3 linked regions of the Variovorax paradoxus B4 genome follow. The main gene of each other region encodes a partner of the protein of the gene in region 2 in a complex. Links are inferred from orthologs where the notes say so. Each region holds a gene or a part of one and is shown on either strand. Other genes may lie near its edges.

Region 1 (4,144 bases), 2.6 Mb from region 2 along the record:
CGCAGGAAGAATTCTTCAATGCGTTCGAGGCCCTGCTGGCCAAGAAGTCGCACATCGTGATGACCAGCGACACTTATCCGAAGGGCCTGGCGGACATCCACGAGCGCCTGGTGTCGCGCTTCGATTCGGGCCTGACGGTGGCCATCGAGCCGCCCGAGCTCGAGATGCGCGTGGCCATCCTGATCAACAAGGCGCGCGCCGAATCGGCCGAGATGCCCGAGGAAGTGGCCTTCTTCGTCGCCAAGAACGTGCGCTCCAACGTGCGCGAGCTCGAAGGGGCGCTGCGCAAGATCCTGGCCTACTCGCGCTTCAACCAGAAGGAAATCTCCATCGCCCTGGCGCGCGAGGCGCTGCGCGACCTGCTGTCGATCCAGAATCGGCAGATCTCGGTCGAAAATATCCAGAAGACGGTGGCCGACTACTACAAGATCAAGGTCGCCGACATGTACAGCAAGAAACGCCCGGCCAGCATTGCGCGGCCGCGGCAGATCGCGATGTACCTGGCCAAGGAGCTCACGCAGAAAAGCCTGCCGGAAATCGGCGAGCTGTTCGGCGGGCGCGACCACACCACCGTGCTCCACGCGGTGCGCAAGATCTCGGGCGAGCGCCAGCAGCTCACCGAACTCAACCAGCAGCTGCACGTCCTCGAGCAGACGCTCAAGGGCTGATCCCGGATGTCATCAGGAATGCCCCTCGCAACAGCGGAGAATGGCGTCTCACTGGCGGATTCAAAGAGATAAGAGAAGAGGAAGAAGACATGATCGTTTTGAAGGCTACCCAAGACAAGGTCCTCGCCGCGCTGCAATCGGTGGCAGGCATCGTGGAACGGCGCCATACGCTGCCGATCCTGGCCAACGTGCTGATCCGCAAGACCGGCGGCCAGCTGCAGCTGACCACCAGCGACCTCGAGATCCAGATCCGCACCACGGCCGAGCTCGGCGGCGATGAGGGCAACTTCACCACCACCATCGGCGCGCGCAAGCTGATCGACATCCTGCGCACCATGCCGGCCGACCAGACCGTGAGCCTCGAATCGAGCGCCAGCAAGCTGGTGCTCAAGGGCGGCAAGAGCCGCTTCACGCTGCAGTCGCTGCCGGCCGAGGACTTTCCGCTGGTGCAGGAAGCCGCCAACTTCGGCCCCGTGTTCAGCGTGCCGCAAAAGACGCTGAAGGACCTGCTCTCGCAGGTTTCGTTCGCCATGGCCGTGCACGACATCCGCTACTACCTGAACGGCATCCTGTTCGTGGCCGAAGGCAAGCAGCTGAGCCTGGTGGCCACCGACGGCCACCGCCTGGCGTTCTCGTCGGCCACGCTCGACGTCGAAGTGCCGCGCCAGGAAGTCATTCTTCCGCGCAAGACCGTGCTCGAGATGCAGCGCCTGCTGTCGGACGCCGAAGGCGCCATCGAGATGCAGTTTGCGAACAACCAGGCCAAGTTCAGCTTCGGCGGCATGGAGTTCGTCACCAAGCTGGTCGAGGGCAAGTTCCCCGACTACAACCGCGTGATTCCCAAGAACCACAAGAACAGCGTCACGCTGGGCCGCGCGCCGCTGCTGGCCAGCCTGCAGCGCACCGCCATCCTGACCAGCGAGAAGTTCAAGGGCGTGCGCCTGAACATCGAGCCCGGCACGCTGCGCATCGCATCGAACAACGCCGAACAGGAAGAGGCGCAAGACGAACTCGACATCGACTACGGCGGCGACGCCATCGAGATCGGCTTCAACGTCACCTACCTGATCGACGCGCTGTCGAACATGGACCAGGACATGGTCAAGCTGGACCTGGCCGACTCCAACAGCTCGGCGTTGCTGACCATCCCCGAGAACGCATCCTTCAAATATGTCGTGATGCCGATGCGAATCTAGAAGACAGAAAACACAGCGCCTTGCGCAGACAGCCCGCGGTCCTCCGCGGGTTTGCGCTTTCAAGAGGCAGGAAAAACAGGCTCCCAGAGCCCGAGAAATCCCGTGAATGCCGTGAGAGATAGAGGAATATCCGAATGAGTGCAGAAGAAAGCAAGCCCGAAGTACCCCACACCGAGCCGGTCTACACGCCCGAGATCGAGAGTGCGGTGCCGATCGAGATCACGCCCGCCGACACCAGCTACGGCGAAGGCTCGATCACGATCCTCGAAGGGCTCGAGGCGGTGCGCAAGCGCCCCGGCATGTACATCGGCGACACCTCCGACGGCACGGGCCTGCACCATCTGGTGTTCGAGGTGGTCGACAACTCCATCGACGAAGCGCTGGCCGGCCACTGCGACGACATCGTCGTCACCATCCACACCGACAACTCGATTTCCGTCACCGACAACGGCCGCGGCATCCCGACCGGCGTGAAGATGGACGACAAGCACGAGCCCAAGCGTTCGGCAGCCGAAATTGCGCTCACCGAGCTGCACGCAGGCGGCAAGTTCAACCAGAACAGCTACAAGGTCTCGGGCGGCCTGCACGGCGTGGGCGTGAGCTGCGTGAACGCGCTGAGCGTGATGCTGCGCCTTGTGGTGCGCCGCGAAGGCAAGATCCACGAACTCGAGTTCAGCCGCGGCTTCGTGCAGAACCGCCTGCTCGAAACCGTGAACGGCTTCGAGGTGTCGCCCATGAAGATCATCGGCGACACCGACAAGCGCGGCACCGAGGTGCACTTTCTGCCCGACACCCAGATCTTCAAGGAGAACTCGGACTTCCACTACGAGATCCTCAGCAAGCGTCTGCGCGAACTGAGCTTCCTGAACAACGGCGTGCGCATCCGCCTGAAGGACGAGCGCACCGGCAAGGAAGACGACTTCTCCGGCGCCGGCGGCGTGCGCGGCTTCGTGGAGTTCATCAACAAGGGCAAGACCGTCCTGCACCCGAACTCGTTCTACGCCGAAGGCGAGCGCCCGGCCGACACCTACGGCGGTATCCCGGGCACGCACATCGGCGTCGAAGTCGCCATGCAATGGAACAGCGGCTACAACGAGCAAGTCCTCTGTTTCACCAACAACATTCCCCAGCGTGACGGCGGCACCCACCTCACGGGCCTGCGCGCCGCGATGACCCGCGTCATCAACAAGTACATCGAAGAGAACGAGTTCGCCAAGAAAGCCAAGGTCGAAGTCACCGGCGACGACATGCGCGAAGGCCTGTGCTGCGTGCTGAGCGTGAAGGTGCCCGAGCCCAAGTTCTCGAGCCAGACCAAGGACAAGCTGGTGTCCAGCGAAGTGCGCGCGCCGGTGGAAGACATCGTCGGCAAGCTGCTCACCGACTACCTGCAGGAACGCCCGAACGACGCCAAGATCATCTGCGGCAAGATCGTCGAGGCCGCACGCGCCCGCGAAGCCGCGCGCAAGGCCCGCGAAATGACGCGCCGCAAGGGCGTGCTCGACGGCATGGGCCTGCCCGGCAAGCTGGCCGACTGCCAGGAAAAAGATCCGGCGCTGTGCGAGGTCTACCTGGTGGAGGGCGACTCCGCCGGCGGCTCCGCCAAGCAGGGCCGCGACCGGAAGTTCCAGGCCATCCTGCCGCTGCGCGGCAAGATCCTGAACGTGGAAAAGGCGCGCTACGAGAAGCTGCTCACCAGCAACGAAATTCTCACGATGATCACCGCTCTGGGCACCGGCATCGGCCGCGCCGGCGCCACCAGCGCGGGCGGCGGGGCGGACGACTTCAACGTCGCCAAGCTGCGCTACCACCGCATCATCATCATGACCGACGCCGACGTCGACGGCGCCCACATCCGCACGCTGCTGCTCACCTTCTTCTACCGGCAGATGCCGGAGCTGGTCGAGCGCGGCCACATCTACATCGCGCAGCCGCCGCTCTACAAGGTGAAGGTCGGCAAGGAAGAGCAATACCTGAAGGACGGCCCCGCGCTGGACGCCTTCCTGCTCAAGGTGGCGTTGAAGGACGCGAGCATCGAGACCGGCGGTCCCAACTCGACCACCTTGAGCGGCGACACCCTGGCCGAGCTGGCGCGCAAGCACCAGCTGGCCGAAGCCGTGATCGCGCGGCTGCGCAACTTCATGGATGCGGAAGCCCTGCGCGCCATTGCCGACGGCGTGGCGCTCGACCTCGACACCACACCCGCGGCCGAAGCCTCGGCCGTGGCGCTGCAGGCCAAGCTGCGCGAGCTCAACACCACCGGCGTGCCGGCCGAAGTGAGCA
Region 2 (5,615 bases):
CCACGCCCACGCCGATGTAGCTCACGTCGCTGGCCTTGAGGCCGCCGCGCGACAGCACGAGATTGGCCACCATGTTGGTCGAGGAGCCCGGCGCCGAGACACCGATCTTCTTGCCCTTGAGATCCGGAATGCCCGTGTAGCCCGCCATGTTCTTGGTCGACACACCCACCGCGATCTGCGGCGCGCGGCCCTGGAGCACGAAGGCCTGGAAGAACTGGTTCTTGGCCTGCAGGTTGATGGTGTGCTCGTAGGCACCGGAGCACACGTCCGCCGATCCGCCCACCACGGCCTGCAGCGCGCGTGCGCCGCCTGCGAAATCGGAGATCTCGACGTCGAGGCCTTCGGCCTTGAAATAACCGAGCTGTTCGGAAATGGTGAGCGGCAAATAGTAGAACGCCGCCTTGCCCCCCACCGCGATGGAAATCTTCGTCTTCTCGAGCTTGGCTTGCGCAAAGACCCGCGGCAACGCAATCGTTGCGGCAGCGACTGCGGAGACTGTCATGAGGGTTCTGCGGTGGAGCATGGAGCAATCCTGCGGGGCTCTTGATTCTGGTGAACTGAATCGAGCTTAGGGGTGCGCCCCTGTTGCCTGCATCGGGGTCATCCCGTGCGGGTTTCCACGTAAGCATGATGGCCTCCACGAGGCCTGTGTCGAACGGCCTGTTGCGCAGCGCCGCAGCGGCTGTTTGCGCTCTTATCGCGCGAGAAAAAGGATCGCGATATTGACCAGGAAACCGAGCGCCCAGACCGCGCTGCGCACGGAGCCGACGCCCTTGATGTAGACCGCGAGATAGATCACACGCAATACGACATAGGCCGCCGCCAGCATGTCGAGCCGCGCCTGATTGGCGCCGAGCTGATGCGCAATGATCACCGCGCCGATGAAGAACGGGAGGCCTTCGAAGCTGTTGGCTTGCGCGCTGTTGGCGCGCGCGCGCCAGCCGCTCTGCTTTGCGGCCCAGTCGCGCGGTTGCATGTTGTCGCGCGGGCCGAAACTGCCGGCCTTGGCGATCCATGCCGCGAGATACGGCAGGCCGCATGCGATGAACACGCACCAGTAGGCGACGGTGAGCAGGCAAAAAGTCATTTCGGGTTGTCTCCATCCGGCAGAGCGGCAGCAGCGGCCGCTGCTGCGCTATCGGCGGTCCACCAGGGCATGCGCGATGGTGCCGAGATCCACGTATTCGAGTTCGCTGCCGGCGGGCACGCCGCGCGCAAGGCGCGTCACGTTGAGGCCGCGCTGCCTGAGCGCTTCGCCGATCACGTGCGCGGTGGCTTCGCCCTCTGCCGTGAAGTTGGTGGCCAGGATGACTTCGCTCACGGTGCCGTCCAGGGCCCGGTCGAAGAGCTTCTGCAGGCCGATGTCCTTGGGCCCGATGCCGTCGAGCGGACTGAGCTTGCCCATCAGCACGAAGTAGTAGCCGCGGAAAACCCCGGTGCGCTCGAGCGCCGCCTGGTCGGCAGGCGTTTCGACCACGCAGAGCTTGCCTGCGTCACGGCGCGTGTCGAGGCACACGCTGCAGACCGGCGCTTCGGTGAAAGTGTTGCAGCGCTCGCAATGCCGCACGTTGCCGGCCGCCTGCTGCAAGGCGCGCGCGAGCAGCTGCGCGCCCTCGCGGTCGTGCTGCAGCAAATGGAACGCCATGCGCGAGGCCGACTTGACGCCGACACCGGGCAGGCGGCGCAAGGCATCGACCAACGCGTCGAGCGAACTGGCGTCGGCCATCAATGGCTCAGAACGGCAGCTTCATGCCGGGCGGGAGGCCCGGCATGCCGGCAGTGAGCTTGCCCATCTTCTGTTCGCTGGTTTCCTCGGCCTTGCGCACCGCGGCATTGAAGGCAGCGGCCACGAGGTCTTCGAGCATGTCCTTGTCGTCGGCCAGCAGGCTCGGGTCGATGGTGATGCGCTTCACGTCGTGCTTGCAGGTCATCACGACCTTGACCAGGCCTGCGCCCGACTCGCCTTCGACCTCGATGGTGGCCAGTTCTTCCTGGGCCTTCTTGAGGTTGTCCTGCATCGCCTGCGCCTGCTTCATGAGGCCGGCCAGTTGTCCTTTGTTGAACATCGTTGGTCCTGATTGGTTGGAAATGGGGGAAGGATAAGAGAGATGGCGGTCGATGCCGAATGCCGCAAGAGCCGGCACGGGTTTTCAGTGGCGTTCCGTCAGGCCGGCTTCAGTGTTCCAGGCACGATCTTCGCATCGAATTCCCGCATCAGCATCTGCACTTCGGGATCGCTGCGAATGGCCTCCTCAGCCAGGCGCTGGCGCTCGTCGGCAGCCTGCTTGTTGCGGCGCGCGGGGCTGTCGACCACGCCGCCGATTTCAATGGCGAGCTTCACGCCATGGCCCAGCGCGGCCAATGCATCGGTGAGCTTTTCGCGGGCAGAAGGCTGGTTGAGCAATTCGCGTTCCACGCGAAGTATCCACTGGTCGACATCGCGCGCCACCAGCTGCGACTGGAGCGCAAGTTCGCGCGCCAGGGCGTTGATGCTCTCGGCCGCGATCATCTGCGTGACCGTGGCGTGCCAGAAGTCGCCGTCCTCGCTGGGCGGAATGGGTGGCGCCGGACCGCGCTGCTCGTCGGATCGCGGCGCGTCCCGCTGGCTCGGCGGCGGCTGGACGCGCATGGGAACGGCAAGCACCCTGGGCGCCTCGGCAGCCGCCGAGGGCCCGGCCGCGGCAGAAGGCCTGGGCCCACCCGGCCGCACGGGCTCGCTGACCACGGCCAGACGCTGGCCTGCCGGCGCCGGGGTGGGTTGAGGCACCGGTGCGGCGACCGAAACCGAAGCCGGCGATGCGGGGATCTCCGTCGTGCCCCGGGCCGGCGCTGCGGCCACCGGGACCGAAACCGCCCTGGAGGCTTCATTCAGAGTTTTTTTTTCCGTGGAGGCCGGGGAGGCGGCCGCGTTGGAAGGCTTGAAGGCCAAAAGCCGCAACAGCACCATGGTCAGCGCGGCGTACTCATCGGGCGCCAGGCCCAGTTCGCCACGCCCGTGCAGGCACAGACTGTAGAGCAGGTGGGTTTCATCGGCAGGCATCAGCGACGCGAGGCGCGCCGTATCGGCCGCGTCGGGGTCGGTGGCGGAATCGGCCGACTCCACCCGCGAGGGCACCGCCTGCAGCACGGCCATGGCCTGCAGCACCGCCGTCATTTCTTCCAGCGTGGAAGCGGCCGACATGCCGTCGCGCCGCAGCGCCTCGGAGGTGTCGACCACCGTCTTGCCGTCGCCCTGCGCCAGCGCCTCTATCAGCTTGAACACATGGCCGCGGTCCACGCTGCCGAGCATCTGGCGCACGCCGGTTTCGAGCAGTTCGCCGTTGCCGAACGCAATGGCCTGGTCGGTGAGCGAGAGGGCGTCGCGCATCGAGCCGCGCGCCGCGCGCGCCAGCAAGCGCAGCGCCTGCGGTTCGGCCGGTACCTGTTCGGTCTGCAGCACGCTCGTGAGGTGCTCCAGCACCGTCTCGGGCGCCATCGGCCGCAGGTTGAACTGCAGGCAGCGCGACAGCACCGTGACCGGCACCTTCTGCGGATCGGTGGTGGCGAGAACGAACTTGAGGTATTCCGGCGGCTCTTCGAGCGTCTTCAGCATCGCGTTGAACGCGGTGTTGGTGAGCATGTGCACTTCGTCGATCATGAAGACCTTGAAGCGCCCCTGCACCGGCTTGTAGACCGCCTGCTCGAGCAGAGACTGCACCTCGTCCACGCCGCGGTTCGATGCCGCGTCCAGCTCGGTGTAGTCGACGAAGCGGCCCGAATCGATGTCCTTGCAGGCCTGGCACACCCCGCACGGCGTGGCAGTGATACCGCCCTGCCCGTCCGGGCCCTGGCAGTTGAGCGACTTGGCCAGAATGCGGGAGACGGTGGTCTTGCCCACGCCCCGCGTTCCGGTGAAAAGATAGGCGTGATGCAGGCGCTGCGTGGTCAGTGCGTTCTCGAGCGCCTGCACCACGTGCCCCTGACCGACCATCTCACCGAAGGTTTTCGGACGGAACTTGCGAGCGAGCACGAGATAAGACATTGCGGGCATTCTAAAAGGCGCGGCACCGGTCCTCGGCCCCACCCCGCAATCAAAAAAAGCCCTGTCTTTTTGCGGGATATCGCGGAACCGGCATTGCCGGGCCGCTGGTATCGCCCCCAGCAGGGGGGTGGGCGAAGCGACACGAAGTGCGCGCAGCCTGGGGGGTTACAATGCGGGCTGACGGGCCTCCCTGCATGGTGAAGTGGCCAACCGGGTCAGGTGGGGAACCAAGCAGCCCTAACTGCGTAGTCAGTGCCAGGGGTAAGGCTCGTCAACCTAACATCGAAAAGCCGTGAGTTCTCAAGAACTCACGCGCCAAAAATAGGGTCGCGAGCCTCACTTGCTTCCGGCACCGACCAGCATCTCGCATGGCCCGACGAAGCCTTCGCTGCTTTCGAACTGCCGCAGCGCCTCTTCGATCGCATCCCAGGTGCTCGCGCGCTCGGCCTCGTCAAGCCGGACCATCATCTGGTGCAGCGCTCCGAAGGACTCGCGTTCGAAGCGCACGCATTCGGCTGCGCTCGCCAGCCGCACCGGCGACGGCACCCGGCGCACCTCGATGTCACGCAAGCCGGCCTTGGCAAACGCGGCCTCGAGCGCGCCCTCGGCACCGAGCGAAAAGGGCCCGGGCTGGCCCGGCAGCGGCGCGGGAAGCTGGGCGCGTTCGCGGATGATCCTTACGGGGATCGAGAAAAAGGCATTGCGCTCGGGGGTCGAGTAGACGACCGCCGACACCCGCCCGCCCGGACGCAAGGCCCGCCGCATGCCGGCGAGCGCGCGCTGCTGGTCGGGAAAGTAGATCAGGCCCACGCGGCTGATTGCCGCGTCGAAGCTTTCGGCGGGCAGCGTGTCGAGCGCCTCGCCGTCGAGTTCAAGGGTCTCGAGGTTCGACAGCCCGACGGCCCTGGCATCCGCAGCAGCGCGCTCGAGCAGGGCCGGCGCGATGTCGGTCGCGAGCACGCGGCCGCTGGCGCCTGCGCGCCGCGCTGCACCGATCGACTGCTCGCCCGCGCCGGCTGCGACGTCGAGTACCCGGGAGCCTGGTCCGATGTGCGCCAGCTCGAACATCGTCTCCGTCGCATCGCCCAGCCAGCGGCCGAGAAACGGTCCCCAGCGATGCCAGGCCTCGGCGGCAGCCTGCCACTGCGCGCGGGTGGTGGTCTTGAAGGCGACGGCGTCGAATGCCGGCGCTGCTGTGGCTGTGGCTGTGGTCATGGTGTGTCTCCATCGAGTGAGGGGACGCCAAGGATGGCAGCGCGGCTACGGGTCCGCCAGTCCAGAATCTGTACTGGCCTCAATCCGCTCCAGGGACTAAATTGGCGCCATGATCGACTACGGCCAGTTCTGTACCGTGGCGCGCGGCGCCGAGGTGCTTTGCGAGCGCTGGACCCCCCTGGTGGTGCGCGAACTGTTGTGCGGCAGCACGCGCTTCAACGACATCCGGCGCGGCGTGCCGCGCATGTCGGGCTCGCTGCTGACGCAGCGCCTGCGCAAGCTCGAGGAAGCAGGTGTCGTCAAGCGGATACGGGGCGACGGCAGCACGGCCCAGTACCACCTGACCGCAGCAGGTGAAGAATTGCGCCCGATCGTGATG
Region 3 (4,333 bases), 240 kb from region 2 along the record:
GCGGGCCGTGAGCAAGGCACCGAAGCTGACTTGCGGCAGCACCACGAGATCCGGCAGGGTTTGCACGAGCCGGTTGTACATGGCTTGCTCGCGTGCAGTGAGTGGCGGGCGTGCCTTGGGCTTGTCGACAAAGCCGCTGCTGTTTTGCCTCGACCTTTTTCTGGCGATTGCTGCGAACCCAAGCAGTCCGATGGCCAGCAAAAAGACCATGAATAGAAACGTATTCATCTCTGCTTCTCCTTCTCCGCAGAGTCTCGCACGATGCGCAGGCGCCCTCTTTTCGGCGTTTTCCCGGGCCTGCCGATGCGAGGAATCCGGCCCTCAATGGGGCGTGAAGAAACTCACCATTTGCCGTCCTTGGGGATCGCCTTTGGACCGGCCTTGGCGTTGGCGGCAGCCGCGATCAGCTGTGCAGCTTCCGGTCGGTTCGCCTTGTTCGCAAAGTCGACGGCCGTCATGCCGAGCTGGTTCTTCATCGCCGTGTCCGCGCCTTCGGCCAGCAAAAGCTTCACGGCCTCGGTCGAGCCGTACATCGCGGCCATCATGAGCGGCGTGGTGCCGTTGGGCGATTGCGCGTCGATGAAGGCGTAGTTGTCGAGCAGCACTTTCATGATGCTCAGCTGGCCGCTGCTGGCGGCGTAATGCAGCGGCGTCCAGCCGGTCTTGTTGACGGCGGCGTCGCGCTTGAGCAGCTGGGCGACCAGCTCCTGCTGACCCTTGATGGCGGCCAGCATCAGCGGGGTTTCGTCCTTGGCGTTGGCCAGGTCGACATCGGTCTGCGGCGATTCGAGCAGCACCTGCGCGACCTTGGGCGATGGTTCGCGCAGGGCGATGATCAAGCCGGTCTGGCCGTGCTCATCGCGCGTGTTGGGGTCGAAACCGCGGTTCAGCAGGGTGCGCACGCCGCTGGCGTTGTCTCCGCGCACGGCCCGGAAGAAGTCTTCGAACGAGCCCGCGTGTGCGGTAAAAGTTGTTGCTACGACAGCTAGATACAAGAACTTCTTGATGTATTTTCTCATGTTGCTTTGACTCCCTTGAACAGCGTTTCGAAGTTGTTGCTCGTGGCCTCGGCCACGGCTTCGATCGGCAGCTTGCGCAGTTCGGCGATCTGCTTCGCCACAAAAGGTACGTAAGACGGGTTGTTGGTCTTGCCGCGGTACGGCACCGGTGCCAGATAGGGGCTGTCGGTTTCGATCAGCATGCGGTCGAGCGGCACGAAGGCCGCCACGTCGCGCAGGTCCTGCGCCTTCTTGAAGGTCAGGATGCCGGAAAAGGAAATGTAGAAACCCAGGTCGAGCGCCGCGCGGGCCACTTCGGCGGTTTCGGTGAAGCAATGGAACACGCCGCCCGCGGCATTGCCGGCGCCGTCTTCGTCCTCCTCCTTGAGGATGGCCAGCGTGTCGGCCGAGGCTTCGCGCGTGTGGATGATCAGCGGCATGCGGGTTTGCTGCGCGGCGCGGATGTGCACGCGGAAGCGGTCGCGCTGCCATTCCATGTCGGCAATGCTGCGCCCGCCCTTTCGCTCTTCCATCTGGTAGTAGTCGAGCCCGGTTTCGCCGATGGCCACCACGCGCGGCAAGGCCGCCCGGCGCACCAGGTCGTCCACCGTGGGCTCGGCGATGTCCTCGTTGTCGGGGTGCACGCCGACGCTGGCCCAGAAGTTGTCGTAGCGCGCGGCCAGCGCCTGCACATCGTCGAACTCCTCGAGCTTGGTGCAGATGCACAAGGCCCGGTCGACCTGCGCCTCGGCCATGGCGGCGCGGATTTGCGGCATCTGGTCCGCGAACTCGGGAAAAGTCAGGTGGCAGTGGGAATCGGTGAACATGGCGCTGATTGTCTGGCTTATGCCAGGGACACCGAGGAACCGGCTTCGCCGGGCCTCTGGTGTCGCCCCCAGTAGGGGGTGGGCGTAGCGACACGAAGTGCGCGCAGCCTGGGGGCGAGCTTAAATAGTTTGGGTCGGACGGTCGGAAGCCATCGAGCCGCCGAGCGCCGCTTCGATGCGGGCCTTGAGCTGGCGCGATTTCTCGTCCGACGGAAAACGGATGCCCACGCCCGGCGCCCGGTTGCCCGCTGCGCGCTGCGGCGTGATCCATGCGACCTTGCCCGCCACCGGGTAGCGCTGCGGGTCTTCGGGGAGCGTCAGCAGCACGTAGACATCGTCGCCCAGGCGGTATTCGCGCGAGGTCGGAATGAAGATGCCGCCTTCGGCAAAGAGCGGAATGTAGGCGGCATAGAGCGCGCCCTTTTCCTTGATGGCGAGCTGGATCACGCTCGGCCGTTGAGGCGCCGGGGCGGCGGGTGCGGGTGCGGCTGGTTGGTTCATGGGCGGCGAGCTGCAGAGTTTAGGGTGGTTCGCGCTTCGCTCACAAGCGCTTCCAGCATGAGGCCCGCATTGAAGGGGTGTTCGGCGGTTCTGGCCGCGTTCGCGAGCGACTTCGACCAGCGCGCGAGCGCCAGGTGCGAAGGCACGGCGGGCGGCAGGTCGGCGGCCTCGAAGAAACGCGGCGCGGCGCCGCTGCCAACGGCCATCAGGTCGTGGCAGAGCTTCTGCAGCGAGCCGATGGCCTGGGACGGCGACTGGTCCGCGAGGGCGGCCACGTCGCCGCGCGAAACGGCCTTGGGCAGCAGCGCCCAGGCCTTGGGCGACTGGCCGGAGCGCGCGAGCCGCAGGGCATCGCTGGGCCGCCCGCCGGCGGCGCGCAGCAATGCGGCGGCATCTGCGGCGGGCACTTCCTGCGCCGCCAGCCAGGCTTCGGCCTCGGCCGTCTCGGGCCATGGCAGCGTGAAACCCAGGCAGCGGCTGCGGATGGTCGGCAGCAATTGCCACGCCGCCTCGCTGGCCAGCACGAAGCGGACGTCGCCAACCGGCTCCTCGAGCGTCTTGAGCAGCGCATTGGCGGTGATGGTGTTCATGCGCTCGGCCGGATACACCAGCACCACCTTGCCGCGGCCGCGGGCACTGGTGCGCTGGGCAAATCCGACCGCATCGCGCATGGCCTCGACGCGGATCTCGCGGCTGGGCTTGCGCTTCTTGTCGTCGATGTCGGCCTGCGCCTTTTCGTCGAGCGGCCAGCCCAGCTCCTGCATGGCGACCTCGGGCATCAGAACGCAAAGGTCGGCGTGGGTCCGCACCTCGATGGCATGGCAGCTCGGGCAATGGCCGCAGGCGGTGCCACCCCCCTCTTCCTTGGGCTGTTCGCACAGCCAGGCCGCGGCAAGCGCGAGCGCGAGTTCGTATTGGCCGAGTCCCGAAGGCCCCTGCAGCAGCCAGGCATGGCCGCGCTGGCGCAGGAGTTCAGCGAGCGGCCGATGCAGCCAGGGCGAAAGCGCCGAAGTGCTCATCGCGCCGCTCCACTTGCGGGTGCCGGCGCACCGCGTGCGACAAGCGCCGTCTCGACCTGTTGCCAGACCTGGTCGCGCGTCTGGCTGGCGTCGATGCGCACGAAACGCGGCGCATCGGCCGCCGCGCGGGCCGCGTAGCCCGCCGCGACGCGCCGGAAGAATTCGACCGGCTGGGACTCGAACTTGTCGGGCAGGCGGGCTCCCGCCAGCCGCTGGGCGGCGATCTCGGGCGCCAGGTCGAACCAGAGCGTGACGTGAGGCTGAAGCAGCCCTGCCGCTCCCCTGCCCCCCTGCACCCATTGCTCCAGCGTCGACAGCACTTGTGTATCGAAGTCGCGGCCCGCGCCCTGGTAGGCAAAGGTGGCGTCGGTGAAGCGGTCGCACAGCACCACGTCGCCGCGTGCCAGTGCCGGCTCGATCACCCGCACCACATGGTCGCGCCGCGCCGCAAACACCAGCAGCGATTCGGTCAGCGGGTCCATCGGCTGTTCGAGAATAAGCCCGCGCAAGATCTCCGCCAGTGGCGTGCCGCCGGGCTCGCGCGTGCGCACGACCGTGCGGCCGCGGGCCTTGAAGAGCGCCTCCATGGCGTCGAGATGGCTCGACTTGCCGGCGCCATCGATGCCCTCGAGCGTCAGAAACAGGCCGTCACTCATTGCGCTACTTTCGGTTTGGGTTCGCCGCCGCCGCGCTGATAGCGGTTGACCGCGCGGTTGTGGTCGTCGAGCGAACTGCTGAACTGGCTGGTGCCGTCGCCGCGCGAAACGAAGTACAGCGACTTGCTTTGCGCCGGCTGCACCGCTGCCAGCAGCGCCGCCTTGCCCGGCATGGCGATGGGCGTGGGCGGCAGGCCGCCGCGCGTGTAGGTGTTCCAGGGCGTGTCGGTCAGCAGGTCTTTCTTGCGCAGGTTGCCATCGAACGCGGTGCCCAGGCCGTAGATCACGGTGGGGTCGGTTTGCAGCGGCATGCCGGCACGCAGCCGGTTGAC

What was found. The genes of interacting proteins can lie anywhere in the genome.
Region 1: the proteins of dnaX (region 2) and dnaN are in contact, whole or in part, in a cryo-EM structure (PDB 8GIZ), measured with the Escherichia coli proteins. The link is inferred for Variovorax paradoxus B4 from one-to-one orthologs.
Region 3: the proteins of dnaX (region 2) and VAPA_RS13275 are in contact, whole or in part, in a cryo-EM structure (PDB 8GIZ), measured with the Escherichia coli proteins. The link is inferred for Variovorax paradoxus B4 from one-to-one orthologs.

Annotation. Positions count from the first base shown.
Region 1 is NC_022247.1:813-4,956, forward strand. What follows is about bases 1-2,810. They hold dnaN (DNA polymerase III subunit beta), read left to right. Parts: upstream 1-757; coding sequence 758-1,864; downstream 1,865-2,810. Other genes in these bases: dnaA (chromosomal replication initiator protein DnaA), read left to right, coding at 1-668; gyrB (DNA topoisomerase (ATP-hydrolyzing) subunit B), read left to right, coding at 1,999-2,810. Outside these bases: more of gyrB, read left to right, coding at 2,811-4,144. UniProt on the Escherichia coli protein: Confers DNA tethering and processivity to DNA polymerases and other proteins. Acts as a clamp, forming a ring around DNA (a reaction catalyzed by the clamp-loading complex) which diffuses in an ATP-independent manner freely and bidirectionally along dsDNA.
Region 2 is NC_022247.1:2,626,806-2,632,420, reverse strand. What follows is about bases 1,594-4,539. They hold dnaX (DNA polymerase III subunit gamma/tau), read right to left. Parts: upstream 4,022-4,539; coding sequence 2,165-4,021; downstream 1,594-2,164. Other genes in these bases: VAPA_RS12145 (class I SAM-dependent methyltransferase), read right to left, coding at 4,358-4,539; VAPA_RS12155 (YbaB/EbfC family nucleoid-associated protein), read right to left, coding at 1,734-2,066; recR (recombination mediator RecR), read right to left, coding at 1,594-1,726. Also shown: VAPA_RS12170 (ABC transporter substrate-binding protein), read right to left, coding at 1-523; VAPA_RS12165 (MAPEG family protein), read right to left, coding at 695-1,087; more of recR, read right to left, coding at 1,136-1,593; more of VAPA_RS12145, read right to left, coding at 4,540-5,236; VAPA_RS12140 (winged helix-turn-helix transcriptional regulator), read left to right, coding at 5,346-5,615. UniProt on the Escherichia coli protein: Part of the beta sliding clamp loading complex, which hydrolyzes ATP to load the beta clamp onto primed DNA to form the DNA replication pre-initiation complex.
Region 3 is NC_022247.1:2,864,500-2,868,832, reverse strand. Bases 1,335-4,333 are described here. They hold VAPA_RS13275 (hypothetical protein), read right to left. Parts: upstream 3,346-4,333; coding sequence 2,323-3,345; downstream 1,335-2,322. Other genes in these bases: mltG (endolytic transglycosylase MltG), read right to left, coding at 3,998-4,333; tmk (dTMP kinase), read right to left, coding at 3,342-4,001; VAPA_RS13280 (PilZ domain-containing protein), read right to left, coding at 1,946-2,326; VAPA_RS13285 (TatD family hydrolase), read right to left, coding at 1,335-1,825. Also shown: VAPA_RS13295 (DUF2726 domain-containing protein), read right to left, coding at 1-210; VAPA_RS13290 (ankyrin repeat domain-containing protein), read right to left, coding at 342-1,019; more of VAPA_RS13285, read right to left, coding at 1,016-1,334. UniProt on the Escherichia coli protein: Part of the beta sliding clamp loading complex, which hydrolyzes ATP to load the beta clamp onto primed DNA to form the DNA replication pre-initiation complex.